2 linked regions of the Aeoliella mucimassa genome follow. The protein of the gene in region 1 binds, or shares a complex with, the protein of each later gene. Links are inferred from orthologs where the notes say so. Each region holds a gene or a part of one and is shown in the gene's direction. Other genes may lie near its edges.

What was found.
Region 2: the proteins of secY (region 1) and secA are in contact, whole or in part, in a crystal structure (PDB 3DIN), measured with the Thermotoga maritima proteins. The link is inferred for Aeoliella mucimassa from one-to-one orthologs. Residues at the interface, in WP_004081795.1 of Thermotoga maritima: Glu108, Gly109, Glu110, Glu111, Ala236, Glu237, Arg238, Arg239, Ile240, Thr241, Ile242, Gln243, Tyr244, Ala245, Arg246, Arg247, Val248, Thr249, Gly250, Arg251, Arg252, Val253, Tyr254, Gly256, Ala257, Ser258, Thr259, Tyr260, Leu261, Pro262; in WP_004082002.1 of Thermotoga maritima: Glu261, Ala262, Arg263, Lys300, Ala301, Arg302, Thr303, Ile304, Ile305, Leu323, Tyr324, Asp325, Pro326, Val329, Ser330, Tyr333, Ile336, Lys340, Phe345, Val349, Glu363, Phe364, Tyr374, Ser375, Gly376, Gly377, Glu393, Ile395, Thr482, Ser483.

The regions. Positions count from the first base shown.
Region 1 is NZ_CP036278.1:5,437,828-5,451,664, forward strand. The notes cover bases 4,623-7,470. They hold secY (preprotein translocase subunit SecY), read left to right. Parts: upstream 4,623-5,291; coding sequence 5,292-6,650; downstream 6,651-7,470. Other genes in these bases: rpsE (30S ribosomal protein S5), read left to right, coding at 4,623-4,655; rplO (50S ribosomal protein L15), read left to right, coding at 4,652-5,140; Pan181_RS21435 (adenylate kinase), read left to right, coding at 6,717-7,274; map (type I methionyl aminopeptidase), read left to right, coding at 7,350-7,470. Outside these bases: rplP (50S ribosomal protein L16), read left to right, coding at 1-73; rpmC (50S ribosomal protein L29), read left to right, coding at 158-379; rpsQ (30S ribosomal protein S17), read left to right, coding at 441-749; rplN (50S ribosomal protein L14), read left to right, coding at 803-1,171; rplX (50S ribosomal protein L24), read left to right, coding at 1,205-1,573; rplE (50S ribosomal protein L5), read left to right, coding at 1,656-2,225; Pan181_RS21400 (type Z 30S ribosomal protein S14), read left to right, coding at 2,274-2,459; rpsH (30S ribosomal protein S8), read left to right, coding at 2,555-2,956; rplF (50S ribosomal protein L6), read left to right, coding at 3,053-3,598; rplR (50S ribosomal protein L18), read left to right, coding at 3,670-4,038; more of rpsE, read left to right, coding at 4,161-4,622; more of map, read left to right, coding at 7,471-8,174; Pan181_RS21445 (IS4 family transposase), read right to left, coding at 9,160-10,413; Pan181_RS26815 (hypothetical protein), read left to right, coding at 10,833-10,967; Pan181_RS21450 (hypothetical protein), read right to left, coding at 11,241-11,783; Pan181_RS21455 (choice-of-anchor Q domain-containing protein), read right to left, coding at 12,194-13,468. UniProt on the Escherichia coli protein: The central subunit of the protein translocation channel SecYEG. Consists of two halves formed by TMs 1-5 and 6-10.
Region 2 is NZ_CP036278.1:2,167,864-2,183,078, forward strand. The notes cover bases 6,112-10,337. They hold secA (preprotein translocase subunit SecA), read left to right. Parts: upstream 6,112-6,456; coding sequence 6,457-10,137; downstream 10,138-10,337. Other genes in these bases: Pan181_RS08760 (MBL fold metallo-hydrolase), read right to left, coding at 6,112-6,191; Pan181_RS08770 (3-deoxy-D-manno-octulosonic acid transferase), read left to right, coding at 10,263-10,337. Outside these bases: Pan181_RS08740 (sulfatase family protein), read right to left, coding at 43-1,596; Pan181_RS08745 (hypothetical protein), read right to left, coding at 1,688-2,179; Pan181_RS08750 (hypothetical protein), read right to left, coding at 2,245-2,742; Pan181_RS08755 (carboxy terminal-processing peptidase), read left to right, coding at 3,259-5,322; more of Pan181_RS08760, read right to left, coding at 5,394-6,111; more of Pan181_RS08770, read left to right, coding at 10,338-11,588; Pan181_RS08775 (IS5 family transposase), read right to left, coding at 13,255-14,196; Pan181_RS08780 (rhomboid family intramembrane serine protease), read right to left, coding at 14,527-15,215. UniProt on the Escherichia coli protein: Required for protein export, interacts with the SecYEG preprotein conducting channel.

The DNA.
Region 1 (13,837 bases):
AGCGAAGATGACCTTCGCTCGTCTGGCTCACAAGATGCCAGTTCGTTGCCGGATGATTAAACGACAAGCCTAACTATGGCAGAGGGTCTCGCTCTAACGTGTGAGCGAGACGAACGATTCATCGCTGATAGCCACAGCTAACCGCCGATAGCCGACCATGACTACCGCCAAAGAACTACGCGAGATGAGTGACGAGCAACTTGAGCTGACGCTCAAAGATGCTGCCGAACACCTGTTTCGCTTGCGTATTCAGTCGCAAACCGAACGCCTGGACGCTCCGACCGAACTGCGGATTAATCGCCGTTTGATTGCTCGCGTCAAGACGATTCAAAGTGAGCGTGCCATTGCTGCAGGTGCGCAAGAAGAAGCTACCAAATAACTACTCAGGTCGACTTTAGCGGGTCCCTGAACTCCGAGACTTTACCCCGAATCCTCCAACAATGCCTAAGAAGCAAGTAATTGGCGTCGTTACCAGCGATCGCATGAACAAGTCGCGTCGCGTGGAAGTGTCGCGTTTGGAACGGCATCCCAAGTACGGTAAGTTCATTCGCCGCCGCACGGTGTGCCATGTGCACGACGAGCAAAACGAATCGGCCATGGGCGATACGGTAGAGATTATTGAATGCCCACCAAAGTCGAAGACCAAGCGTTGGGATTTGGTGCGGGTCGTGGCCAAGAGCCAAGCGGTGGACCTGGCCGCGTTGCGGGCAGCCCAAAAAGCGGAACAGGAAGCTGAAGAAGCCAAGTAAGCAGCCCCTCGCCGGCCGTGGCGAGTCGAGCGAGTAAGATAAGCGAGTAAACCATGATTCAGATGCAAACCAGGCTGAACGTTGCCGACAACACTGGCGCCAAAGAAGTGATGTGCGTCAAGGTGTTGGGTGGTAGCCGTCGTCGGTTCGCCGGCCTTGGCGACATTATTGTCTGCAGCGTGAAGAGCGTGATCCCCGGTAGCGACGTCAAGAAAAAGGCTGTCGTGCGTGCCGTGATCGTGCGTGCCAAATCCCCGACCCGCCGGGCCGACGGAAGCTACGTTCGCTTCGACTCCAACGCGGTTGTGTTGGTAGACAAAGACGGCAACCCGCGTGGTACACGTATCTTCGGTGCGGTCGCTCGCGAACTTCGCGAACGTCGCTTCATGAAGATCGTTAGCTTGGCTAACGAAGTAGTTTAGTTCAGATCCGAGTCCTCAGCCCCAGCTACCAAGATGTTAATCAAAGCAGGTGACAGCGTCGTCGTGATTTCCGGCGAAGACAGCACCAAACAAGACGACGGCACTCGCAAGGTGCACACTGTCGTGCAGGTAGATCGCGCCAAGGGCAAGGCACTGGTCGAAGGCGTGAACCTGGTATGGAAGCACGTTCGTCGCAGCCAGAAGTACCCCCAAGGCGGCCGTCTCCGTAAGGAGATGCCGGTCGATGTTTCGAACATCATGTTTTACTGCAGTTCCTGCAGCAAGGGCGTCCGTCTCGGGGCCCGCTTCCTGGATGATGGAAGCAAGGAGCGGTACTGCAAGAAGTGCGGCACCTCGACTGGTCGGATTGCTCCGCCGCGGGCTGCTCACGCCAAGAAGTAAAAGCTTACACAACTCAGGCCTGGCCAGGCCGACCAATGAGTCGCCGGTCAGTCGCGATACCTAGCAATAACCGATAGCCATCATGTCCACTTCAGTCGTCCCCCGCCTGGCGGAACAATACAACAAGGAGATTCGACCGGCTCTGGCTGAAAGCCTGGGTCGCAAGAATCCTCACTCCCTGCCGAAGATCGAAAAGATCGTGGTCAGCATGGGCGTGGGCAGCGCGATCAGCGACAAGAAGAACATGGAAGATGCGGTAAGTGCCCTTACCGAGATCACCGGTCAGAAGCCGCTGATCTGCCGGGCTCGAAAGAGCGTCGCCAACTTTAAGTTGCGTCAAGGCATGCCGATCGGGGCAAAGGTCACCCTGCGTGGAGCTCGGATGTACGAGTTCCTCGATCGCCTGATTTCGCTGGTACTTCCTCGTGTTCGCGACTTTCGCGGACTGAGCGACACCGCGTTCGATGGCAATGGCAACTATAGCCTGGGACTTTCGGAAATCCTGGTGTTCCCAGAGTTGAACCCCGACAAGTACACCCGCAGCCAAGGCATGAACATTGTCATCTGCATGTCGGGGCACTCCAACGATGATTCCCGCGAGTTACTCAAGTCGTTCCAGTTCCCGTTCAAGCGTCCGGACGTCGAAGAGTAATCCCCCCTTTCAACGACCAAGAGATCCCGTCTCAAGGAAACCCGATTCGTGGCAAGTAAATCAAAAATCGCCAAGGCCAACCGCGAACCGAAGTTCAGCACCCGCCGCGAGAACCGCTGCAAGATTTGCGGTCGTCCCCGCGCTGTTTATCGTAAGTTCGGTATTTGCCGGATCTGCTTCCGGAATCTTGCTGACAAAGGCATGATTCCAGGCGTCCGCAAAGCTAGTTGGTAACCAAGGCACACTGACCTCGGCCGTAGCCGAGCGTCCACCAAATAAGAAGCTGTTAGCGAAAGCTACCAGCCATTACCCCAGGAGTTTCTGGCGCGATGATGACCGACCCGATCGCCGATATGCTCACTCGCATCCGCAACGCTGTTCGCGTGGAACGGCCCACGGTGTCGCTGCCGGTGTCGAAAGTGAAGTGCGGTTTGGCCGAAGTGCTAAAGCGTGAAGGTTATATCTGGGATTGGCACGAGGTTGAGACCGAAGGCGAACCCCAAAAGACACTGCACATCGACCTGAAGTACGGCCCCAATGGTGAACGTGTTATCCGCCACATCAAGCGGATCAGCAAACCAGGCTGCCGCGTGTACGCCCGTGCCAACACGTTGAAGCCCGTGCTCAACGGTTTGGGTATTTCGGTGATCAGCACCAGTCGTGGTGTGATCAGCGACCGCGAAGCCCGCCAACGCAAGTTGGGTGGCGAAGTACTTTGTGAATTGTGGTAACAACAGCGGCTCACGAGCGGCTCATGGCCAGCGGAACCGCCGCGGCCAGAAAACAACCCCCTAATAGCTGACAGCCGAAAGCTAAGAGTCTGAATCATGTCGAGAATTGGCAAGAAACCGATTACGATCCCTAGCGGGGTCAAGATTGATATCACCAACGGTACGGTTACCGTTGAGGGTAAGCTGGGTAAACTCACCTACGATCACCGCCCGGAGATCAAGATCGAGGTGAACAGCGAAACCAACGAAGTGATCTGCTCGCGTGATAGCGAAGTGCGTGAAGTGCGTGCCTATCACGGTCTGACCCGCTCGCTTATCGATAATATGATTGTCGGTGTTACCGAAGGCTATCAGAAGAAGCTCGAGATCCACGGCGTTGGTTACCTCGGTGCTATCGCTGGTGATGTACTTCAGCTTCGCGTCGGTTTCGCCAACGAGATCCACAAGAAGATCCCGAAGGAACTCGAAGTTACCTGCCCAGATCAGACGCACATTCTGGTCAAAGGCATGGACAAGCAAAAGGTCGGCCAGTTCGCCGCGGAAGTGCGTGCTGTACGCAAGCCAGAACCTTACAAAGGCAAAGGCATTCGCTACGAAGGCGAGCAAGTGCGTCGTAAGGCTGGTAAGACCGGTACCAAGTAAGATAAAAGCATTCATGCGTGAGTGGGCAAGGTGCTCACTTGCGAGTCGATTTCGCAGAGGTTATTCCTGCCATGGAACATAGTAGAGCCATTTTTCGCCAGCGGACTCGGCGGCGTTTTCGCGTTCGCAAGCGGCTTAATGGAACCGCTGAACGTCCTCGCCTGTCGGTGACCCGGAGTCACAAGCACATGTCGGCTCAGTTGATCGACGACATCGCTGGCAAGACACTTGCCAGTGCTTCGACGCTCGATAAAGGTCTGTCCGGCGATGTAAAATACGGCGGCAACAAAGATGCGGCTGCTCTGGTCGGCAAGGCCCTTGCCGAACGCGCCAAGCAAGCGGGTATCGAAACGGTTTGCTTCGACCGTGGTGCTTACAAGTACCATGGCCGGGTAGCAGCTCTGGCCGATGCCGCTCGTGAAGGTGGTTTGCAGTTTTAGTGTGTGGGCGACTTGTCGCCCTTGCGAAGAGATACTTAACGAAGTTTCTGTGAGTACTCGGGATCGAGTTCGATTCGATTAACTCACTCCAGTTACCTCCGACTTACGCGGAGCAATCAAGCGTGGCAAAAGTACAAGAAGAACGCCAACGTGGCGAACTGAACGAACACGTGGTGAAGATCAAGCGTTGTGCCGCCGTGGTAAAGGGTGGTCGTCGCTTCAGTTTCGCCGCCATGGTGGTCGTTGGCGATGGCAACGGCAAAGTGGGCTGGGGCTACGGCAAAGCCAACGAAGTCCCCCCCTGCGTCGAAAAAGCCCGCAAAGAAGGCATGCGGAGCATGGTCGAAGTCCCGATGGACGAGTCGACCATCCCTCACCAGGTGATTGGTGAGTTCGGTGCCGCCCGCGTGGTGCTCGTTCCCGCTTCGCCTGGTACTGGTGTAATCGCCGGTGCTGCAGTGCGTGCGGTTTGCGAAGCTGCAGGTATCCATGACATTTTGACCAAGAGCTTTGGCTCGAATAATCCCGTCTCGCTGGTGAAAGCCACCATCGCAGGCCTGAAGCAACTCCGCCCACGCATGGAAGTTGAGCGACTCCGAGGAGTGACCCTATCATGATTTTGGACGACGTCCATCGCGGAATACAGAAGAACCGCAAACGCAAGCGTTTGGGTCGAGGTCCCGGTTCGGGGCAGGGCAAAACAGCTGGCCGTGGCCACAAGGGCCAAGGTTCGCGTGCTGGTTCTTCACGCAAGCCCACCTTCCAGGGTGGTGCTATGAATCTGGTTCGCCGCATTCCTAAGCGTGGCTTCAACAATCGTTGGGGTCTCACGGTAGTGGTGGTGAATCTTGGTGAAATCGACAAGGCGTTCGAAGCTGGTGCCGAAGTCACCCTCGAAGCACTGGCTGAAAAGAACCTGGCCAAGGGTCGTTACGACCTGCTTAAGGTGCTGGGCGATGGCGAACTGACCAAGAAGGTCAAGATTTCGGCTCACCGCTTCAGCAAGTCGGCTCTCGAAAAGATCGAAAAGGCCGGGGCCGAGGCCGTTGTGCTCCCTGGCAAGACGCCTGTGGCTGAAAAAGGCAAGAAGGCGGAAAAGTAAGCGGTTGCGATTGTAGGGATCGGATACGAACGATGCCAGCAATGCTTTGAATCGACTTCTGTGTAGGCTGGTCTTGCGGTTAGTCGTTTATTCACCGATAGTTAGGGTTTCCGCTCCCCACCTCATGCGACCGAGAAATTGAGTTCCCGCCATGTGGAAGAAACTTAGCGTTGTCTGGCAAATCCCCGAACTCCGGCAGAAGATTCTGTTCACGATCGGGATGCTCGCGGTATATCGTCTGGGTTTCCAGATCCGGTTGCCGTTTATCGATCCGGAGCGCCTTGCAACCATGAGCGGCGAAGGTGGCCTCGGCCAACTGCTGACCACGGTTTCTACTTTCTCCGGGGCCGGACTCGACCAGATCACCATCTTCGGTCTCGGCATCATGCCGTACATCTCGGCCTCGATTATCTTCCAATTGCTCGGCAGCGTGATTCCCTCGCTCGAGCGATTGCAGAAGGAAGGCGAGACCGGGCGGAAAAAGATCAACGAATATACCCGCTACGCAACCGTGGCGCTCTGTTTGTTCCAAAGCTGGTTCTTCCTCACTTCGTTTGTCGAAGCAGGCCAGTACGTGCATGCCGACTTCCTGGTCGGCGATCCTGGTCATCTCCATCTGAGCTTTAGCTGGCGAATTGTCGCGGTGCTCACGATGACTGCAGGAACCGTGTTCCTGATGTGGATCGGCGAGCAAATCGACGAGTACGGCATCGGCAACGGTATCAGCCTGATCATTATGGCCGGTATTTTGGCCAACATGCCGACCGCTGGCTGGAAGCTTATCCAGCAATACAACGGCGAGCTCGGCTCCACCAACGGCATCGGTCCCGAAAAGCTCTTGTTGCTCGCGGCCATGTTTGTCGCGGTCGTCGTCGGCGTGGTGTTTATCACGCTCGGCCAGCGACGTATCCCGATGCAAAGCGCCAAGCACATCCGTGGTCGTCGTGCCATGGGTGGTCAGAAGTCGTACCTGCCGCTCAAGGTGAATCAGGCTGGCGTGATGCCGATCATCTTCGCCTCGAGCTTGCTGCTCTTCCCAATGATCATCTTCCAACAGCTTGGTGCTCTGTTGCCAGCCGATAGTTGGTTTAAAGGCTTCAGCGACTGGTGGGTGGAAGCCTTGCGGGCTCACAACTACGTCTACAACCTCCTGTATCTCGTACTTATCTACTTCTTCTGCTTCTTCTGGACCGCGATTACCTTCAATCCGAAGGATATGGCCGACAACCTGAAGAACTTTGGTTCGTTCATTCCGGGGTATCGCCCTGGTAAGCGGACGGCCGATTACTTGGAGAAGGTCATGATTCGTATCACCTACGTCGGTGCGGGCTTCCTGGCTTTGATCGCCATCATTCCGACGGTTATCTCCGGGGCTTTGGACGTCGATTACTCGATTGCCATGTTCTACGGTGGTACCAGCTTGCTGATTGCCGTAAGCGTTGCCTTCGATTTGGTGCAGAAGATTGACAGCCACCTCGTGATGCGAAACTATAAGGGCTTGTTGGAATAGGTCCTTTTCACCTCGCTGGCGATTGGCGGCAGGTCTACTCCCTCCAATTGCTCGAGAGGCAATCTCATGCGTATCGTCTTCCTCGGACCTCCTGGCGCCGGTAAAGGTACACAAGCCAAACGTGTGTGCCAGGAGCTCGGTGTAGCCCACCTCTCCACCGGAGAGATGCTCCGCAAGGAACGTGAACGCCGCACCGAACTCGGGTTGCTGGTCGCCGACTATCTCGATAACGGGCAACTCGTGCCCGACCAGATGGTGCTCGACATCGTTGCCGACCGCATCGAGATGGACGACTGCAAGCCTGGGTGCATCTTCGACGGATTCCCTCGCACGCTGCACCAGGCCGAAGCGTTCGATCGGTTGCTCGACTCCCGCAATACGCCGCTCGATGTGGTAGTGGAGTTGGTGATCGAGCAGGGCGAACTGCTGCAACGCCTGATGAAACGTGGCCGCGGCGACGACAACATGGCGACCATTCGCCAACGCCTGCGTAGCTATGAAAATCAAACCGAACCGCTTGTGAACTACTACAGCAATCGCAAGATCCTGCGATCGGTCGATGCTTCCGGTTCGATGGAGGATGTCTTCCAGTCGCTGCTGGCGGCCATCGCTTCGGTTCAGTAAAATAAAGTAGGTGCGAGCCAACGCGACTCGGCCGTTTGTTACTACTCCCATCGCCCTACCACCCACTGCAAGGCATTGATCCACCTCAAGAGCGAACGCGAAATCAAGAAGATGCGGCGTGCGGGCCTGGCTGTTTGGCAGGCCCATCAAATCGCTCGGCGGATGGTAGCCCCTGGCATCACCACGGTAGAAATCGACAAAGCGATCGAGGACTACTTCGAAAAGCTCGGTGGCGAGCCGCTCTTCAAGAACTACCCGCACCACAACAGCGGGAAGCCAAAGTTCCCCGCAGTCACTTGCATGAGCGTGAACGACGAAGTCGTCCATGGCATCCCGAGCACCCGCCCGCTCAAGGAAGGCGACATCCTGAGCCTCGACACCGGGGTTCGCATCAATGGCTGGTGTGGCGACGCGGCTGTGACTTACCCGGTCGGCAAGATCGATCCCGAAGTGCAGCAACTGCTCGACGTGACCGAAGCAACGCTCAACATGGCTTACGAGTTGATGCATACCAAGAGCAAGTGGAGCCAGATCGCTCGCGAAATGGCCGAGTATGTTTCGGATCATGGGTACTCCACGGTTGAGTGCTTCGTCGGCCACGGCATCGGCCGGCAAATGCACGAGGATCCTCAGGTGCCGAACTTCCTCGGCCGAGCCCTCCGCGGCAGCGGCGACTTCCGCATCGAGCCCGGTCTGGTGATCGCGGTCGAGCCGATGGTCAACATGGGCACCAAGCGGGTGAAACTGCTCAAAGACTACTGGACCCAGGTGACCGCCGACGGTCGCCCGAGCGCCCACTTCGAGCACACGATCGCAGTGACCGACAGCGGCCCCCGCCGACTCACGGTTGCTCCTGAAGACTCCGAATCGTCGCTCATCGACGAACTGCTCCTCGCGTAAGCTCGCCCGTTGGCTAGTTGCAGGTTCCGAGTTCCCCCAAATCGGGGAATACAACCTGCTGTCTTGCTGTCTATCTTGTGATACGCTCGCTTGAGAATAGATTCCCAATTTACCCACCGATGGGAAAATTGAATTATCGCCCACTCTACAAAACCAGTGGTTTTCGCGCCCGAATAGATTCTCATTTCCCAAAACGCTTCGAGTGGGAATCTATTTTCGCAGTGGGAATCAATCGCAAGTCGTTGGTAGGACACAAGTTGCATCAACACCTCCGTCGAAAGTGCCCAAAATAGATTCCCATGGGTGGAAAACTATTTTGGTTGGACGTTGGGAGTTGGAGGTTGGGAGTTAGAAAGGGTAGTAGCGTGGGTCCAGGAGCTTCCAGCGACGCAGCCCCACGGCCGCTTTGCCACACGCGCAGCAGCGAACGCCCACGCAAACAACCCTTCGCCTGCGTGTCGCCAGTAATCCGACATTTAGACAAGCATCACATCTGATTCACCTCCTTTCACTAAAAGCCAACAGCCGATAGCTGAAAGCCGACAGCTAACGACCACCTGTCCATTAGAACACTGATGGTGGCCAATTCCCAGCGAAAAGTGGTGAGAATCCAAGCACCAAATTCACCCTCCGCTTGCGGCCAATAAAGAGACACGGGTCGGGCTATCAGGCCCGGGGAGGGTAGCATCAGAGTACGCGCGACAATCGAGCCAACATGGCAGAGATGCCGAGCCTGCGGAGCAACTGGGTAGCACCGACAGCAGGGCACACCACGCATTGCCACTCCGCACAAACGCACCACGCCCCGTTGTCGGTGGGCGAAGCCCAACAGGCTAACCCATCCGTGATGATCGGTGTTCATCCGTGGCTAGAAACCGCTACCCACGTCCTAGACTACTCGCTACCGCAGATTTGTAGCCGGGGTTCGTTGGCTGCTTAGTTCTTCGAGTGTGGTGACACACCGCGACAAGCCAGCAGTGGCACCCTACGCCGTTAACCCTTTTCGTAGTACTGGTTTGATTTGCTTTGCTCGCAGGGCCTGTGTCTTGGTAGCAGTGAGCAGTTGTGGTACTCCTGGCGGTTTGGCTTGTTTTTTTCGTGGGTAGTTGCGGCTGGTTTTGTTTGCTCTCTTGTAGCTGTCGATGATGGCTTGGCGAAGCCTCTCGCACAGGCGTTCGTTTTTCTCCGTTGGATGCAGGTAATCACGCATCGTGCGGCGAAACGCCAACAGCAGCTTGGCGAAACTCAACTTTGCTGGTGTGATGCCTTGCTTCATCGCTTCGACCAACGCGAACAGCGACATCGCCCATAAGCCGAACAACGACCAGGTGATTTCGAGCTTGGCGTTCTCGGCTTCGCGAGAGAGGAGTTTTCGACGGTGAAAGGTCTGCTTGAGATGGCGATAGAATAGTTCGATGCCCCAGCGACGTGCATACAATGCAATCACCTGCTTGTCGCTCAATTCACGCCGAGAAAGGATATTGGTAACCAGGTAGACCGGCTGCTTGCCATCCGTAGCGACCACCAGTCGCAACACGAGCGGTTCGTTGCCACGCTTCGATTCCCGATCGGGCCATAGATAGACCGTGCCGGTCCATTCCCGTACATAACCAAGCTGTTTCAGCAACCGCACATTGGCTCCCACTCGCAGCAGGACGTGTCGGCCACTTTTGATAATCGCTTGCAGCCCTTCGTACCCCATGAATCCGCCATCGGCCGTTATCAAAGCCCCGGCTGGCAAGCTAGTGAGCATCTCCCGCAAGTGGACACGTTCGCTACTGTCACCAGGTCCGACCCGCCAGTCCCACGGCAATCCCGTACCGATGTGCCACATCGTTGTGAGCCAGAGTTGAGGCGAGTTGACTTTCTTCGCATCTTTGGCCTGCCGTCTCTTGTAGCGACTGTTCTTTACCCGTCGTGCGTGACGAATCGTCGAATAGGCTTGTTCGTGCGAGCGGGTGCGAGGCAATTCAAGGCGACTACCATCGACCGCGAATACGAGGTATCCCGCGGTGAGCCAGCAATCGGTCAGCGTCGCTTGCATCCGTTGTTGCAGCACTGACTGCAACAACGCGGCGAGCGGCTTCGTCCAGCGACGAAGGATTTTTATGAAGGCTTGGTAGGAAGTGGCCAGTTGCTGTTGCTCTTTATCGAGGCAGAGTAGTATCTTACGCACAACGAAAAAACGCTCGGTGAGAGTCTGCTCGTCCGACCAGGCCCATAACAGCGCGGCTGCCATTAGTGACCGAGGAGTCCAACTGCAGTCGTTGCGGAAGCGGATCGTTCGCCAACAGATTCCCGCCAACAACCAACGCAAACATTGCCGAAGGCACACGATATTCAGCCGCACTTGAGTGTCTCGATGTAACATGCCCGATTCCCTTCGGGTAAGTGATGGCCGCCCCTTCCTTGGTTCAACTGAAAGGATGGCCGAAATACGCTGTTACATCGAGACCTCTTTTTTAAGGCAAAGAAAGGGTTAACGGCGTAGAGTGGCACCCTGCCGAAAGGGTGTGGTTAGCAGTCACTCGCAATCGTTCAGAAACCTTCCCCGAATCAATGTGGGTGTTGTCGCACTACTCCATCAATATCGGGAACCGTAAACGTAACGGAGTTCACTCCATCGTTGTCTCTCCCTGGAAACGGCCCCCAAAAGTAATGCTTGCTTTGCTTGTGGTCAGTAACAAACTCCATCGATTCTCCGATGGAAGTAACGAAATCGACCGCGATCTCGATGCCATCCCTTTCCAGGGCCCCCACTACGCACTCACCATTCGACCTAATAACATCTGAAATCTCTTCGTGGATCAGCGTGCTCGAATCGGTATTCCTAATCCTGTGATCAAAGTAGAAGCTCACAACACTTCCCGGTCTCAATCGACCAGCAATGATATCGAGAGCTTCACCATTCAAACATAAGTACCACACGGTTACACCCGCCCCCCATGCGATCCGTTCGAGAACAACTGCGTCTCCAGTCAACAAGCAAGTTCGGATGGGTGTGCCTTCAATGACATTCCACAAGCTCGTCTTGAAAAGGGGGTTGTTTGTTGACATCTCAATGCTCTATGAACCCTTCCGAGCGGCACTGCTCCAAATCAAGGACTCTTGGATAATGATTACATTACTTGTTTGCTTATCCGTCTGAAAAACGTAAGAAATTGCCACTCCATAATTGCCATCGCCGCGATAGTGGAACGTGTCTGTGGAAGAGCTGGGAGATTGGGTATTGCTTCCAGGTATCGAAGCTTTATGTCGGCTACCGATTATGTCTAAATCACTACTTGTAATTGCAGTCTCGATCGCCTCTTTAACAGTGTCACGCAGGATAATGATTTGCCCAGTATTCAATTCACCGAACTCACAACGCATGACACAAGAATACGGACCTTGAGATGCGATGGGTTTGCCATCATCGTTCTGCTTAATAATCCCTTCTTTCTCAAGTTCGTCTAAAGATTGCTCTATAGAAAAGTTCTTGCAAAAATCGGTGGTCTCATAATGCTGTGGAAATCTAGTAACAATTAGGGTGGCAATTGCTGCAATAATAGTGCTTATTAACAGCAACTCCCTGATCGAAAACCGTGTAAAAGCTAGATTCTGTTTCACGATGAGATTTATTCAATTACAGGAGTCAGGCGAACACATCGAAATAGCCGTAGTGAGAACGCATGGTATTAACACATGTCCGCACTACGGAGCAGGGGCTAAATCTATTGAACCGTTGGATGTAAATGAGAAAGGCTGTTTTGCCACTAATACTCCCCCGCGTTCTCATGCAGGCTTAGGCTGCCAGCATCATACCCAATTGCGGCGCTCGTTAGCCATCTCCCTAATGCCGAGTGATAGTACCGATTTCTATTCAATTGCAGCCCCGACTCTGGATTGAGCCCTCTTCCGATAAAGAGAAACTTATGATCGATGTCGCTCAGCTGACCGCTATCGACATCCTATTCGGTGGTGCCATCGAGTACCGTTGCCACTGCTCTTCGTCTTAGGAGTGACGCAGTTCGTCGGAACTACTTGGCTTGTCGCAAGCGGTTCGGCGAGGCAAGCCATCGCATCGTTAGCAAACAGCCGGCCAGTGCGCACCAGATGGAAGCTGGTTCTGGAACCATGTATTCGAAAGCACCGACGTCGATGACGGGAATGCCATCGAGGTCTCCATCGAGAACGCGCGGGTTGCCTGCAAAGTCGAAATCAGAGGCCACTGCATTGTTGCCGCGATCGATGCCGATCGAGCCAGTAAGGAGTCGGCCGTTGAGTCCCAGGATTGGCTGGCCCCCGAAGTTGCCATTGGTTCCGGCGAACGTTCCATCGGAGATGAGGGAGGAATAGATGGTGCCGATATCGAAATTCTTGATGTCATCCATGTTGTCGAGCAGCATGTTGACGAACGATAGAGAAAGCTTGTCGGGGGAATACGAAGATTCGTAGAGGGTTACGTCGATGCCAGTGGCAAAACCAACAATGGTGTTGTTCACAAACTCACCATCGACGGTAACCTGTGTTTGGCCGGTTCGCAGCTCAAAGCCCGTTTCGTTGCCCAAAGTGTCGGAATCCAATCGGCCAAACAGATTGTTTGTGGCCGTAAACTCCAGAGTGCTGTAGGTGCCCGACACGAGTTCGAGGCCGCGTTGGAACCAGTTGCGATCGAACGTGTATTGGCGTAAAGACCTATCGGGGCCAATGCTTTGAGAGATGACACGCCCTTGAAAATCGTTTTCGTAGAATTTCGTATTGCGAATGCGGGCATCGGTGAGTGTGGACATAAGTATGTCGTCTGCGAAGGTATTACCTTCGAAGTAGCCGCCGAAGGAAAAGTCGCTAGTTCCGCTGATGATGGTGGTGCCATTGTATTGGCAATTGCGGCTATCGACATCGATGCGGAACTCGCCTGTTCCTCCAAAGCCGGCATTTCCGCCGATGGTTAAATCGGTCAATCGCAAGGTCGAGTACGTGGTGCCAGTGGAGTCGACGGATATACCACCAGTTACATTGAGCCCCGTTAAGGCAGCCCCTGTGCGGTTACTTCCCTTGATGCCGATGATCGATCCCTGGATCGTGGGGCGATACCCCTCGGCTGCTTCAATGGTCAGGTACTTATGACTCCAAGACAGGTCCGTTACGAACGTGTCGTTGCTGTGAATCTCGATGGTCGATCCATGCGAGGCACTCGCAATCGCACCGGCGAGGTCGTCGCCGTCGCTAATAATAATCGTGGTGGCCGCCCCGAACGCATTGGTGCTGAGAATGCAAAGGGAAGTGAGTACTATCAATTCACGGGTGTTCATTAGCGGATCTCCGAGCTAGACATCAGGTGCAACACCGTGGGCCGCCATCTGTCGGGCGGAAGTAACTGAGGAAGTGTTGTCGGTGTATCGATCGTGTGTTGCTGTGACTAGTGTAAACGATCTGCAAGCGGGGTGCACGCCTTGAATGTGAACTGGATATCGAGATCCACAAGTGCGTCGGTGTCGTTGAGCCAATGAGAAGGGTGAGGGAGCTCGAAAGCAGCAGGAAACGATGAGTTCGTGAGCAGAGGAATCCGCCCGCGGCCATCAGCGTTCTCGCCAAGTGCTTGAGGATGGAGTGGAGATGGCCGTCCTCTTAAGGTTGTTGCCTTTCTATGGGAGTTGTCAGCTGTGCAGGTTGTTCGAAGT
Region 2 (15,215 bases), 3.3 Mb from region 1 along the record:
CACGCTTCCGCGCGACGGCCCAACGCACCTTAGCACCGTTTGCTACTTCTGCGGACGTTGCCGCTGGTCGTCGTAGTGATCTTCGGTTACTTCCAGATCCTTGCGAAGCGCAACGAGCTTGGTTTCCAACTCCGCCCGCACTTCGGCGTAGTCGGGATTGTCGTAGACGCTCGTCATTTCTTGGGGATCTTCTTGCAGATCGAACATCTCCCACTGATCGAGATCGAAGTAATGGATCAGCTTGTAACGATCGGTCGCGACCCCATAGTGCGGTGACACCGAGTGCGATGCAGGCGGCCCTTCGTAGTAGTGGTAGTAGAATGCATCGCGCCAGTTCTCGACGGGCTTGCCTTCGAGCATCGGCTTGAAGCTCGCTCCTTGCATGTCGTCGGGAGTCTCCACGCCGGCGATATCGAGGAACGTTTCGGCGAAGTCCAGGTTCGAGACCATCCGCTTTTCGACCGAACCAGGTTTCACCTTGCCAGGCCAGCGAACCAGCAGCGGAGTACGGAACGACTCTTCGTACATGAATCGCTTGTCGTACCAACCATGCTCGCCAAGGTAGAAGCCTTGGTCGCTGGAGTACACGACCACGGTGTTCTCAGCCAGTCCGTTCTCGTCGAGGTAATCGAGTACACGCCCCACATTGTCGTCGACCGAGGCGATGCAACGCAGGTAGTCTTTGATGTACCGCTGGTAGTTCCAGTGAGTCAGGGCGTCGCCTTCAGGCGGGTTCTTCATGTAGGCTTCGTTCTCCGCCTGGTAAGCCGCCTGCCAGGCTTCTTTTGCCTCGGGAGTCATCAAATTGAGTTGACGCTTCGCGTACTGATTGTCCGCGGGCCAAACCTTCATGTCTTCCACGGGACGCATGTGGTCGGCGATGCGCATCAAGGCGTTTCGCGCCGCGTCGGCTCGGCCTTCGTAGTCGTCGAACAGAGTCGCCGGCTCGGGGATCGTCACGCCATCGAAGTCGGCTACGTGCTCTTTGCTTGGCATCCATTCGCGATGCGGAGCTTTATGCTGCAGCATCAACAGGAACGGCTTCGACTTATCGCGACCGCTGTCGAGCCAACCTAGCGCTTCGTCGGTTACCACGTCGGTCGCGTAACCAGGCATGGTTTTGTTGCCATCAGGCGTGCGAAACACCGGGCTGTAGTATCGCCCTTGGCCGGGTAGCACTTTCCAGAAGTCGAACCCGGTCGGCTCGGTTCGCAGGTGCCATTTGCCGACGATGGCGGTTTGGTAGCCCACCTTTTTCAGTAGCTTAGGAAAGGTTTGCTGCGAGCCATCGAAGGTGCTGTGGTTGTCGTAGAAACCATTCTTATGGCTGTACTTGCCCGTAAGAATGCACGCCCGACTAGGACCGCAAATCGAGTTGGTGACCACGCAGCGATCGAATCGCATGCCTTCGTTCGCCAGGCGATCAATGTTTGGCGTTTGATTGCGATTGGAGCCATAAGCACTAATCGCTTGCCAGGCGTGATCGTCGGAGAAGATAAACAAAATGTTCGGCTGCTTCGCCTCGTCGGCGAACACAGGCGAGCCAATCATCAACAATAGTGTGAACGCTGCGAGCAACAGTTGCTTGGTACGCATGGTATTTCGGGCTCCCTGGTGAATCGAAATCGTAGAGCTACGATGCCCTAAGTGTACCGTGGGGGCGTGCGCGATGCACGTTGCGAAAAGCTTAGTTCGCCGCGGAAGGGAGCGAGAGTTCGGTTATCGCTTCGAGATGCTGCGGGTAGTGCTCTACCGCTTCGCGGGGCTCCATGTTGAACAGCACCCGTCCGGCGGTGGTCCATTGGTCGCTTCGCCATTCCAGCAGCGCGGTCGCGCACCGCAAGTTACTGACGGCCGCTACGTCCTCCATGCCGCCGCCGAGCACGGCTTCGAACGACACGGTGATGCCGACCAGCGCGTAGATATCGCCGGTCGCCCGGTCGCGGCAAAGCAAGGCGGAGTCGTGAAATTGACTCGATTTCCAGGCCAGTCCCCGGGGTTTCCCCGTTGCTGCAGCGGCGGTGAGAAAGTTGGATTCCACCTGCTGCCAGTCGTTTATCAGGGCTTCGCTGGCTAGTTGCAGCCGGCGACTCCATAGCCAGCGGCCCACCACCCCGCGCAGCAGCCAGCCAACGATGGCCAGGGCCAGGCAAAACCAAAACAAAAAACGCAGAAACACCGGGGCAACTCGCAGTTAGCGATGGGGCTCAATCGAGTCACTTAACCTAGCACGAGATGCCCCGTCTACCAATTGGCCGGCCCGCTCGGAGGGGCCGACTTCTGCCCAGCGGGGGGATTCGTCGGCGGCACCGGCAACTGGCCCTGTGTGCGGTCGTGCGACGGAGAGGGAGGCTCGAATAACTGCGGTTCGGGAGCCACGGTAGGAGCTGCCATGGGGGCGGCGATTGGAGCCCCCATCGTCGCGATGGGGGGAGCCATTGGCGGGATAGGTTCCCCTGGCCAGGCCTGAACGGGGCCCTCTTGCTGGCAGCCTAAGCACGACATCCCCCACACGATGGGGGGATTCGACGGAGTGCTCGGCAATCGCCGGACCCCGGGGCTGGCGACCGAGTTCTTCCACCGCGGACCGATCATCATCGGCGCGTGGTGCCCCGGCCCGAATCCGGTGCCCACGAATTGATAGGGAGTCGAGGGGACGTTCCAGTAGCCGGCCGCGTGGGCCGAACCGCAATAAGCTCCGGCAGCCAACAGTACAACAGCAGCGGTCGTGATGCGTAGCATGAACAGGGCCAAGTTTGCGGGGAACAGAAAGGGGGGAACTCGAACTGCCAGCAGTTGCTATTGTCATCGGCGCGAAGCAACTGGCGATTCTCGGCGATCGGCCAGATTGCCAGCTTTCCTGCTTGCTGAGTGCGGCTTAGGGCGGTTAACCAAACTGCGAGCGGTGACCACGCTGTTTTACGCAGTAATACTGCAGAGATTTGCATCCTGTTTTCCGCTCCCAGCGACGCGAAGGATTGAACCGAGTGGAACAATGTTGCGTACCATTCCAATAGCCCTCGTTAGAAAGCATGTGAATCTAGGCAAAATGCTTCGATGTTGCTTCCTACGGAGGATACATGTATTATTCGGTTAAGTAGTGTCCCACAAGCAACTTGCGACAAGGTGCCGGCGTGCGGGGCGGGGTGAAATGCCGCTGTCGCCACCAAGTGGTTGCGACCGATAATCGCATGGAGACGCTACCTTCCCTCTAAAACCCGCCTTCAAGTCTTTTTTTCTGCTTAGGAACAAATCACCATGCAGCAAGTTCTCGCTGGTCGTTCTGGCCTTTTACGTTTGGCTGTTGCCAGTCTCTCTGTCGTCGTGCTGGTAGGGCCCGCGCTAGCTCGTCCCACCGAGCCATCGGCCACCGACCGGCAAATTGCCCTCGCCGTGTCGATTTTGATGGAGCAGCAACACCTGACTCAACGCAAAATCGACGATCAGGCCTCGGAACGTTGCCTGCAATCGATGCTCAAGACGCTGGATCCGCTGAAGTTGTACTTCTATCAGTCGGACGTCGATGAGTTCGCCGGTAGCGAACATGAACTCGACGACATGGTGCGTCGCGGCGATATCAAAATGGCCTACCGCATTTTCGACCGCTTCCTGCAGCGTGTCGACGAGCGGATTACCATGGCGCTGAAGGAAGTAGACGTCGATCACGACTTCACGCTCGATGAAGAGATGGTTCGCGATGCTGACGCAGCGACCTACGCCAAGACCCCCGAAGAAGCCCAAGACAAATGGCGTCGCCGGGTGAAGTACGAAGTGCTGAACCTGATCGCCGACGACATGGACATCGACGCGATTCGCGAGAAGCTGCGTCGTCGTTACACCAGCATTGGCAAGCGTTGGGAGCAAACCAGCAACGACGAGTTGATGGAAATGTACCTGACTGCGATGACCACGGGTTTCGATCCTCACTCCACTTACATGTCGCCGACGACGCTCGACAACTTCGAGATTCATATGCGACTCAAGCTCGATGGCATTGGTGCTTCGCTTCGTAGCGAAGATGGTTACACCAAGGTGCACCAGATCATCGCTGGCGGTGCTGCCGATCAGGATGGTCGCCTGAAGGGTGGCGACGAGATCGTTGGCGTTGGCCAGGGTTCCGATGGCGAGATCGAAGACGTCGTCGACATGAAGCTCAATGACGTGGTCGACAAGATCCGCGGCAAAAAGGGCTCGATTGTTCGCCTGGAAGTTCGCCCGGCGGCGAATCCCACGGATCACCGCATTTACGACATCGTACGTCAGGAAATCAAGCTGACCGAAAGCGAAGCCCGCAGCGTGATCATCGACTGGGGACAAAAACCCAATGGCGAGTCGTACAAGGTCGGTGTGCTCTCGCTGCCGAGCTTCTACATGGACATGGACGCCGCCCGAGCGGGCGACCCCAACTACAAGAGCACCACCCGCGACGTTCGCCGGCTGCTCAACGATTTCAATGCTAAGGGTGTTGATGCCGTGGTGATCGACCTTCGCTTCAATGGCGGCGGCTCGCTTACCGAAGCGGTCAACATGACTGGTTTGTTTATCGACAAAGGCCCCGTGGTGCAGGTAAAAGGCCCCACTGGCCGTGCTCAACCGTTTGTCGACCCCGAAGCCGGTATGGTTTGGTCGGGGCCGTTGGTGGTACTCACCAACAAGTTCAGTGCTTCGGCTAGCGAGATTTTTGCTGGGGCCATGCAGGACTACAATCGTGGGTTGATCGTCGGCGACGAAACCACCCACGGTAAAGGCACCGTGCAGCAGTTGTACGATGTCGCTCAGTTGTTGTTCCGCATTCGTAACGACATGAACCTCGGAGCGATGAAGCTGACCATTCAGCAGTTCTACCGTCCCGATGGCGATAGTACTCAAAATCGTGGGGTGGCTGCCGACATCGTGCTGCCTTCGCTCACTTCGCACCTCGACATCGGCGAGGCCGACCTCGACTACGCGTTGGCCTTCAATCGCATCACCCCGTTGGGGCATGATGAGTATCAGATGGTCGATGCCAATCTGGTGCAGCAACTGCAGCAGAACTCGACGGCTCGCATTGAGAAGTCCGAGGATTTCTCGGACGACATCAAGCGAATCAACAAGTACGAAGAGCAAAAGGATCGCAAGTCGGTCACCCTGAACAAAGAGAAGTTCATGGCCGAGCGAGCTGAACTCAACGCCGACAAAGAGCAGGAAGATGCCTTTGAAGACGCGGTAAACAACGACCGCCCGGTGTTCGATGACGAAGACCACTACAACCAGGAAGCCCTGTCGATCGTGGTCGACTACTTGAAGCTGCTCAAGAACAATCGCGTGGCCATTGCCCACTAAGCGATTCGTCGAGCAATAGAAGTAAACCGCAAAACACCTTCACGTCCTTCGCTGGGCGTGAAGGTGTTTTTTTAGCTTAAGGGGATCCGCAACCCGTCGTACGCCAGGGCCATCCCTTCGGGCAAGCGGGCGTTGGTCGCGTGGTACTCGAGCTCATGGGCGACGTGCGTGAAGTACGTTTGCTTGGCCCCTAGCTCCTGGGCCACTTCAATCGCCTGATCGAGCGTAAAGTGGGTCTTGCTCGGCGTCACCCGCAGTGCGTCGAGGATCAGTACGTCGAGTCCCTGCAGCTTCGCCATGCTCTCGGTGGGAATGTGGTTCACGTCGGTACAATAGGCAATATTGCCGAAGCGAAAGCCGAGCACTTCGAACGCGGTGCCATGGTTAAGCCGCATCGGTGTGATTTGGGTTCCGAGCACTTCGAACGGCTCCAGCCCAATTGGGTTCAGCTGCAGCTGCGGTACCAGGCTCTGGCTCTCGCTCGTGAACGCGTAGTCGAACGATTGCCGAATCCGCTGCTCCACCTGCTGCTCGCAGTACAGCGGCACCGGCCCATCCAGGTAGAACTGCATGAGTCGCAGGTCGTCGAGTCCAAACACGTGGTCGGCGTGCTCGTGCGTGTAGAGCACCGCATGCACTAAACCGATGTCCTCGCGGAGTAGCTGCATGCGCAGGTCGGGCGAGGTGTCTATCAGCAAGTTGCCTTCCGGAAGGCCGAGAATGGCACTCGCACGCAAGCGTTTGTTGCGGGGATCAGGCGACCGGCAAACCTCGCACCCGCACCCTACCGAGGGGACCCCGACACTGGTACCGGTGCCGAGAAGAATCATTTCCCCCGTGAAATCAGTCGTAACTAAGCAGTCAGGCACGTTCAGGGCTTCCGCAGCAACAGGCTTTTGGCAGGTGATAGCACTCAACAACGGGGCGTGGTGCGCTGCTGTTGACCGACTTTTCTATCGGTTGTAAACTTTTATGCTGCACTATCTTACGACGACAAACACCGGCTTGCCAAGCCTCAATATTGGCTTGACAACCGTCTACGGCACCGATGTTGCCACACTGTCTCCCTAGTAGGCAGGCGATAAGGCAACCTGCCATTTTGACACCCTACCAAGATTGGTTTAGCTCTCGGCCATGGAAACGCTGGAACGCATCTGGGAATTCTTGTCGGGCATCATGAATGCGGTGCTCGGCAACTTTGAGCGCACGATCACCTCGCTGTTTGGCTCGGCCAACGCCCGCTTCCTGCGGAAGCTCCAGCCAAAGGTCGATGCGATCAATGCGCTGGAACCTCGCTACGAAGCGATGAGCGACGAGGAGCTAGCCGCCCAAACGGTGAAGTTTCGCGAACGCTTGGTCGCCGGCGAGACGCTCGACGATCTGTTGGTCGAAGCGTTCGCGGTGTGTCGCGAGTCGGGTAAGCGCTTCCTCGGTATGCGCCATTACGACGTGCAGCTGCTCGGCGGCATGATTCTGCACGGCGGCAACATTGCCGAAATGGTCACTGGTGAAGGTAAAACGCTGGTCGCAACGTTGTCGGCTTACCTGAACGCCTTGGGTGGCAACGTGCACGTGATTACCGTGAACGACTACCTGGCCCGCCGCGATATGGAGTGGATGGGACCCGTCTTCACCAACCTGGGCCTCAAAGTGGGGGCCATCTACTCCGGGATGGATGCCAGCGCGCGTCAGGAAGCCTATTCCTGCGACATCACCTACGGTACGAACAACGAGTTCGGCTTCGATTATCTTCGCGATAACATGCGTCGGGCCGCCCGCGACGACGATCGCTTCGCCAAGCGCGATCAGCAGGCGCAAGGCCATTTGACCTACGCGATCATCGACGAAGTCGACAACATCCTGATTGACGAAGCCCGTACGCCGCTGATTATCTCCGGCCCCGCCGAAGACGACATCACCAAGTATCTGCGGGCCGACAAGGTTGCTCGCGGGCTGAAGAAGGACAAGCACTTCGAGGTCAAAGAAAAAGAGCACACGGTCAGCCTGACCGACGAAGGTGTTCGCGAGGCTGAGAAGCTGGCCGGCGTCGAAAGCTTCTACACCGCTGGCAACATGCAGTGGCCGCACTTGATCGACAACTCGCTGAAGGCTCACTATCTGTACAAAAGAGACGTCAACTACGTGATCCAAGACGGCAAGATCGTGATTGTCGACGAGTTCACTGGTCGTCTGATGGAAGGTCGTCAGTGGAGCGATGGTTTGCACCAAGCGGTCGAGGCAAAGGAAGGGGTGCAGATCAAGGAAGAGAACCAAACCCTCGCGACCATCACCCTGCAAAACTTCTTTAAACTGTACGACAAGCTCTCCGGCATGACCGGTACCGCTTTGACCGAAGCGGGCGAGTTCTGGAAGATCTACCAACTCGACGTCATCGGCGTCCCCACCAACAAGCCGCTGCAGCGGATCAGCCATCCCGACGTCATTTATCGTACTGAGCGCGAAAAGTACGAAGCGATCGCCGAAGAGATCGAAGGGCTGATCAAGTACGATCAGGTTCAGCTCAAGAGCGGCGAGATCATCCGCGGCGAGGTGCTCGAAGAGCACGACGGGCACGTATTGTTCATGGCCGACGATACCAAGAAGAAAGAGAAAATCCCTCGCGACAAGATAGCCGAGGTGCAAAAGAAGGGCCGCCCAATTCTGGTTGGTACCGTGTCGATCGAGAAGAGCGAGAAGCTCAGCAACCTGCTCAATGGCCGCGGTATCAAGCACGAAGTGCTCAACGCGAAGCAGCACAAACGCGAGGCCGAGATTGTTTCTCAAGCGGGGCGGATGGGAGCGGTGACCATCGCGACCAACATGGCCGGTCGTGGTACCGACATCATCCTCGGCGGTAATCCTGAGAACATGGCCTGGGCCGAGTTGCAGCAGAAATACGACAGCCGGTTGGACGTGCCGCAGGAAGAGTGGGACAGCCTGACCAAGCAATACGACGAGAAGTTCGGCATGTCCGAGCAAGGCAAGATCGTTCGCCAGATCGGCGGTTTGCACATCGTCGGTACCGAACGCCACGAAGCCCGCCGTATCGACTTGCAGTTACGCGGTCGTTGCGGTCGCCAGGGCGATCCCGGTTCGAGCCGCTTCTACTTGTCGCTCGAAGACGACCTGATGCGAATCTTCGCTGGCGAGTGGGTGAAGAACATGCTCACCCGACTCGGCATGCAAGAAGGCGAAGCCATCGAAAGCAAGATGGTGAGCCGCCGAATCGAAGGGGCTCAGAAGAAACGCGAAGAGTCGAACTTCGAGATTCGTAAGAACCTGCTCGAATACGACGAAGTGATGGACGAGCAGCGGAAACGCGTCTACAGTTTCCGCCAGCAGATTCTCGATGGGGTAAACTGTCGCGACCTGATCACCGACATGATTCGCGACCAGATCGATCACTATTTGTCGGTCTTTCTCGATCCGCATTACGGGGTCGATTCGTTTGCTGCCGCGGCTTCGAATCTGCTCGGCGTGCAGCTCGATGCACGCGACTATCGCAAGCTGTCGTACGAAGAAGCTCAGCGAGTCGCCCGCGACGAAGCCCAACGCATGGCCGAGTCGCAGGTGTTCGACGCCATCGAAGAGAACCTGCCGGAAGAAGTGCCCGACGAATGGAACTGGAACGCGCTGGCCAAGTGGGCCAACGCCCGGTGGGGCTTCAACTACAACGAGCGCGAGCTGAAAAAAGTCGGCCGCGACGACGTGGCCGAGCACCTAATCAAGCGGGCGCACGAGGCGATCGACAAGATCGACCTTTCGTCCTGCGAACGCTACCTCGATCCCGATTACTCGGTGAAGACCGCCTGCAGTTGGTTGACCGATAAGTTCAGCATCGATATCACGCTGGAAGAAGCGGCCAAGATGTCGAACGAGCAGCTGATCCAAACCGCCCACGAACAGGCTCAGGAAGCGTACGATCAACGCGAGTCGGAGTACCCGGTAATGGCCGGTCTTTACCGGTTCACCGGGCCAGCGGCCGGGGCTGCTGGTTTGGGACGCGAAGACCTCGTGGCCTGGGCGCAGAAGCGGTTTAGCGCCTCGTTGTCGGTCGAAGATCTCAAGAACAAGCAACGCGACGAAATCAAGCAAGTGCTGTTCGCCTGCAGCAAAGACTCAGCCGCCAAGGCGAACCAGCTTGCCGACGAAGCTCGCGAGCGAGTCGAAACCTTGTTCGCTGGCAACGACGGTGCGAACCTGCACCTTGGGTTGGTGACCGGCGGCAATGGCAAGCTCGATGACTTCACCACTTGGCTGCAGACTTCGTGTGGTTCGGATATCACGGCCGAAGAGCTTGCGCAACTCAATCGCGACGAAGCACTGCGTCGTGTCTCACGCGTGGTGGAAGATAAGTTCCGCCCCGAGATGCGTCGGATGGAGCGGGAACTGTTGCTGCAGATTCTCGACACCGCCTGGAAAGAACACCTGCTGGCGATGGACCATTTGCGTTCCAGCGTCGGCTTGCGGGGATACGCTCAGGTCGATCCCAAGGTGGAGTACAAGCGGGAAGGCATGCGGATGTTCGAGCAGATGTGGGACTCCGTAGGAGCCTACGTCACCGACCTGGTGTTCAAGATGGAACAGCTCGACGAGCGGTTCGTGCAAAGCACTTGGAAAGAGACCAACGCCATCCACGAAGAAGCTCCCAAAACCAACATCGGCGAGCAGCAGCAAGCAGCCATCGAAGCCTCTGGTGGTGCGGAGCAGAAGCTCACCCCGATTCGCAATCGCACCGAACGCGTTGGCCGCAACGCTCCGTGTCCCTGCGGCAGTGGCAAAAAGTATAAGCAGTGCTGCATGAGGAAAGACTAACGTGCGCGGCAATTCCTGCCCCAACTGCATGCGGCGATAGTGAATTGGGTAGCCAGTTCGGACTCGCTTCTGTATAAGCAGCAGTACTGAATCTATTTGTAGGGCTGCGGGAAAGGATTCCCACGATGAATCGGCTGATCGCTTGGACGCTGAACTTCGCTTATCTGCTGGTGCTGCTGCTCTGCGCGCCAATGATAGCATGGGTAGCGGTTCGCAAAGGGAAGTACCGCGAAGGGTGGGGAGCAAAACTCCTCGGCCAGGTCCCTCGGCGAACCGGCGAGGGCCCCTGCGTGTGGGTGCATGCGGTGAGTGTCGGCGAGGTGAATCTGCTCGCGACTACCCTGCGGGAACTTGCCAGTCGGCGGCCTGATTTGCTGGTGGTGATCAGCACCACTACCAAAACCGGATACGATCTGGCCCTTCGCAAGTATGGCAACGAGCATACGGTGTTTTACTGCCCGCTCGATTTCACCTGGGCAGTTCGCCGGGCGGTGGAGCGAGTGCGGCCCGACCTGCTGGTGCTGGCCGAACTCGAGCTCTGGCCCAACTTGATTGCCGCGGCCAAACGCCATGGCGCGGGCGTAGCCATCATCAATGGCCGCCTTAGCGACAATAGCTACCGCGGCTATCGGCGACTCCGCTGGCTCGTGGGGCGAGTGCTTTCGCAGATCGATGTGATTGCCGCGCAGGACCAGACAACCGCCGACCGATTCACGCAGCTGGCCACCAATCCGCAAACCATTCTCAGCACCGGATCGCTCAAGTACGACGGAGCCGCTACGAACCGCGACAACCCGCGGACGAAGTCCCTCAGCCAGCTGGCGGGCTTCACCGACGAGCATCTGGTGTTCCTCGCCGGCAGCACGCAAGCGCCGGAGGAAGCGATGGCGATCCGCCTGTTCGGCAAACTTCACTCGCAGTACCCTCAACTGCGGGTGGTCCTCGTTCCACGGCATCCGGAACGCTTCGACGAAGTCGCCGAGCTGCTTGCCGAGTCGCCCTACGCCTGGCAGCGACGCAGCACGCTCGAAGAGGGAACGCTGGCCGATGGCGATAACTCGATCTTGCTCGTCGATACCATCGGCGAACTCGGCGGCTGGTGGGGCCGGGCCGATATCGGTTTCGTGGGTGGTTCGTTTGGCGACCGCGGCGGGCAGAACATGATCGAGCCAGCCGCCTACGGAGTCGCGACCTCGTTCGGCCCAAACACCTGGAACTTCCGCGACATCGTTGCCGCGCTGCTTCACGCCGACGGGGCGGAGGTCGTGGCCGACGAAGCCGCGCTGCAAGCGTTTGTCGAACGCTGCCTGGCCGACCCGGCGTACCGCACCGAACTCGGCGACCGCGCCCGACAGTTTATCGCTACCCAACTAGGAGCCACCGCCCGCACGGTCGAGCTGCTGCTCACGCTACTGCCTGCTGCTCCGCAAACAACCCACGCGGCCGCTTAACGAACTTCGAGTTGGCGTGCTGGGATTTCTTTCTAGCCACAGATAAACACGGATTTTCACGGATGGTGGAGCCATAAGCCAGGAAAGAACTGCGCAACGGATTCGGATTTTGGTGGTAATCTAATTTCTGATCCTAGAGAAGCTGAACATGGCGCATATACTCTCCCATGTGGATGCCTCTGTAGGCCTGTGAAGAAATAGACGCATGTTTCGCTTTTCACTAACAAGCTGCATGGTTTTCACTTTGGTCTTCAGCGTCTTGCTGTGGCTCAACTCAGTTCCTCACCACACTGGTTACGGGCAATGGAGCGTCGAACGAGGTTGGCCATTATTCCACACCCGCCAATGCTCTTCTTGGCTCGATGGGCCAAGGGAGCTGTCGGCCATGGAACGCATTCACGGTATAGGTAGCAAGGAAGCTACGTTAGCTTCACCAATAGTTATAGAATGGAAAATCGTAGCTGTCGATTTGTTAGCTTGTCTCGCAATCGCGTTCTTGATGACTGCCGGGGTCAGGATCGTAGCTGGTAGGCAACACGATGTTGCCAAGCCCGTAAGGGGCAAAAAAATCCGAGCTAGAAACCGCTGCAAAAGAGTAGCAGTACTCTGAGCCGTAGACTCCCCAGGAGCGAAGAATCGCTGAACGATATAACTGTCAGGCCTAAGCAGCATGTGGCTCGCAAAGCCACACCGATCCGTAAAGTGCCCAATTCGGAGAGGCGGGAAGGGCAGGGGATCGTCGTTAGGGATCAAGCACCCGCAGTCTTTGAATAGGACCGCTTCTCCGTGTGAGGGTGTCCAGTGGATTGTTCGCCACGGCTGAACACGGACTTTCACGGATGGGGTAGGCTCTCGACCTCCTGGGCTTCGCCCACCGACAACTGGGCGTGGTGCGTTTTTGCGAAGTGGCAATGCGTAGTGCGCCCAGCTGTCGGTGCTACCCAGTTGCTCCGCTTGCTCTGCGCCTCTGCGTGAGAATGTTTACGGTCGCTCTTGTTTTCACCCTCCCTCCGGGAGGGGCGGACTATCAGGTCCGGGGAGGGCCTGGGCTCTGGTGGTGGTTGGTGTTCCACTTCCCGGCGATGCCCCGGGCTGGCCTGTGGTTGCCCCTTCGGGGCGAGGGGGGCCGCTGTGTTGTACAAGCTCTGGGTAAGATGCCGAGCGTTGGATGTTGTTCTTGGGGGGCGTTTTTGCGGAGTGGCCACTCGTCGGAAAGCGTCCTCCGCTTCCCACCTCCCCGGGCCTGATAGCCCGACCCTCCGCCAGCGGAGGGTGAATTTGGTACTTAGATTCTTTCCAGTTTTCGCTGGGAATTGGCCACCGGTGGTGATCTAATGGACAGGTAGTCGTGGTCCTTTGTTTGTGGTCAGTAGTCCGTTGTTGGAGGATGGAGAGATGTAACCGAGTGAACATGAAATCCACTGAAACCATCTACCACGCAAGCGTGCTGCAGGAGGGCTCTCCGAGCCCGATTTCGGTTGCGTGGGCGTTTTCTGCTGCGCGTGTACTAAAGCTGTAGGCTTTAAGCTGTAAGCGGTAGGCTGGATCTTTCAGTCGCTGGAAGCTCCTTCAAGATGACATTCGCAAATCAGAAATCATCATTCAGAAATCATAAATCCCAAAACTCCCCTGACTCCCGAATCCTGTTTCCTAACGGCCTTGTTGACTAACTCCACTCGAACTGTGGAAGCCCGAGTTGGGTGAATTGATTGATGATTTTACAGCGCAAGCGGGCTTCCGTTTGTTGGTTTTCGAATACTCGGTTTTTGAGATGGCTCCCAAAGCTTTGTTTCACTCGGTACATGGTCGTTTCCGCCAAGCTTCTACGATGATAGCCCACTTCCTCTTTCCAACTCCTACGCCCCTTGCGTCGAATCTGACGAATTGCCTCGTCCCGGGGCAAAGGCTCCTCCGCAGAGTTGCCATGTTGTTTGATCTTGGCGTTGTGCTGCGGCGGAATCACCGGCTCAATGCCTTCGGATTCCAGCCCTTCATAAACCTTCCACTTGTCGTAACTACCGTCGCCGTGAAACTTTTTTACGGGCTGCTCCACCTGCTCCAGCATTTCGGGAACCGCATCGGCATCGTGGCAACTGTTCTCGGTCAAAATCTCCGCCACAATCTCGCGGGTGTCAGGATTCACCGACAAATGCAGCTTCCGCCATGTCCGCCGCTTCGACTTGCCATGCGTCCGCATCTTCCATTCGCCCTCGCCAAACACTTTCATGCCGGTGCTATCCACCACGATATCGATGTCGCCCCTCTTGTTAGCGATATCGAGCGAAACATTCAGCTTGCTGGCTCGCTTGGCGAGCGAAGAATAATTGGGAATCGCTGCCTCGACGCCCAACATCGCCACCAGCGAGCGGCCGAATCCCTCAGTCTGCCGATAGGGAAGTTTCAGCAGTTCGCGAATCGTCAGCAAGCACTCGATCGCCGTATCGCTGAAGACAAAAGGGCGACCGACTTTTGTCTGGTCGTTAGGATGTTCCCAGTTCTCCAACGCCTCGTCGCTAAACCAAATAGTGATGTTTCCACGCTCGATGAGCGACTTGTTATACTCCTTCCAGTTCGTGACTTTGTAGGTTCGTTTTTCTTTCGTAGCCATGTTCGATCTCCGTAAAAAAGGTACGTGGTTCCATTCCACGTTAGTTTTTACGGAGGTTTGTGACTAATTGTTCAACAAGGCCTTTCCTAACTCCCATCCGAAATACTTTCCCATGGGTGGGAATCTATTTTGGGTAACTATCGCGGAGGTGTTGATGTAAATCTATACAGATAAACGACTTGCGATAAGTGCGCAGCTTGATAATAGATTCCCACTCGATGCGTTTTTGGGAATGGGAATCTATTCGGGCGCGAAAACCACTGGTTTTGTAGCGTGGGCGGAGATTCAATTTTCCCATCGGTGGGTAAATTGGGAATCTATCGCGACTCGCTACTCCGACGTGGAGGTTTCGTCGACGATGTGTTCATGGTCGCGAATGTGGTCGGGGCAGTAGCACTTTTGCCCGGCGCACTTCGAGCAGTAGCGAAACTGCGTGCGGGGCTCTTTGTCGCTCGATCGTCCGCAGACTGCGCAGGTGTGGACCAGACTTTTGGTCTTGGCCACCTTCGTGGCGAAGCTGATGCGTCGTCGGTGATCGCGGGCTTTGTTCAGGTGGTCGCGCCAGAAGAACAGAATGTAATTAGCAATCGACGCCAGGACCATCCATTGCTCGGCTGGACTTCCGAACGCAAATTGGAGCGCGTACCCGATCCAGGCAAAGAAAGCCAACCAGCGGATTTTAATCGGAATCAGAAAAAACAGGTGGATGACAAAATCGGGGAAAAAGCGAGCAAACGCCAGAAATACCGTTCCGTAAAGGTAGGAGTTCGTCGCAGGCGCGTCGGGCGTGAGGAACGAGGCCGCTACCGAGGCAACGAAACCGACGAGAATGAACAGATTGAACCGAAAGGCCCCCCAGATCGACTCGAGGGCGGTGCCCATCAGGTAGAAGATGTACCAGGAAAACAGCACAAAAATCGGATTGCGGTCGAACGGATGGAGGAGGAACGTAAAGATCCGCCAGTACTCGCCGGCCAGCACTTTGCTGGGGATCAGCGCGGTGTTTTTGAGCAGCGCCG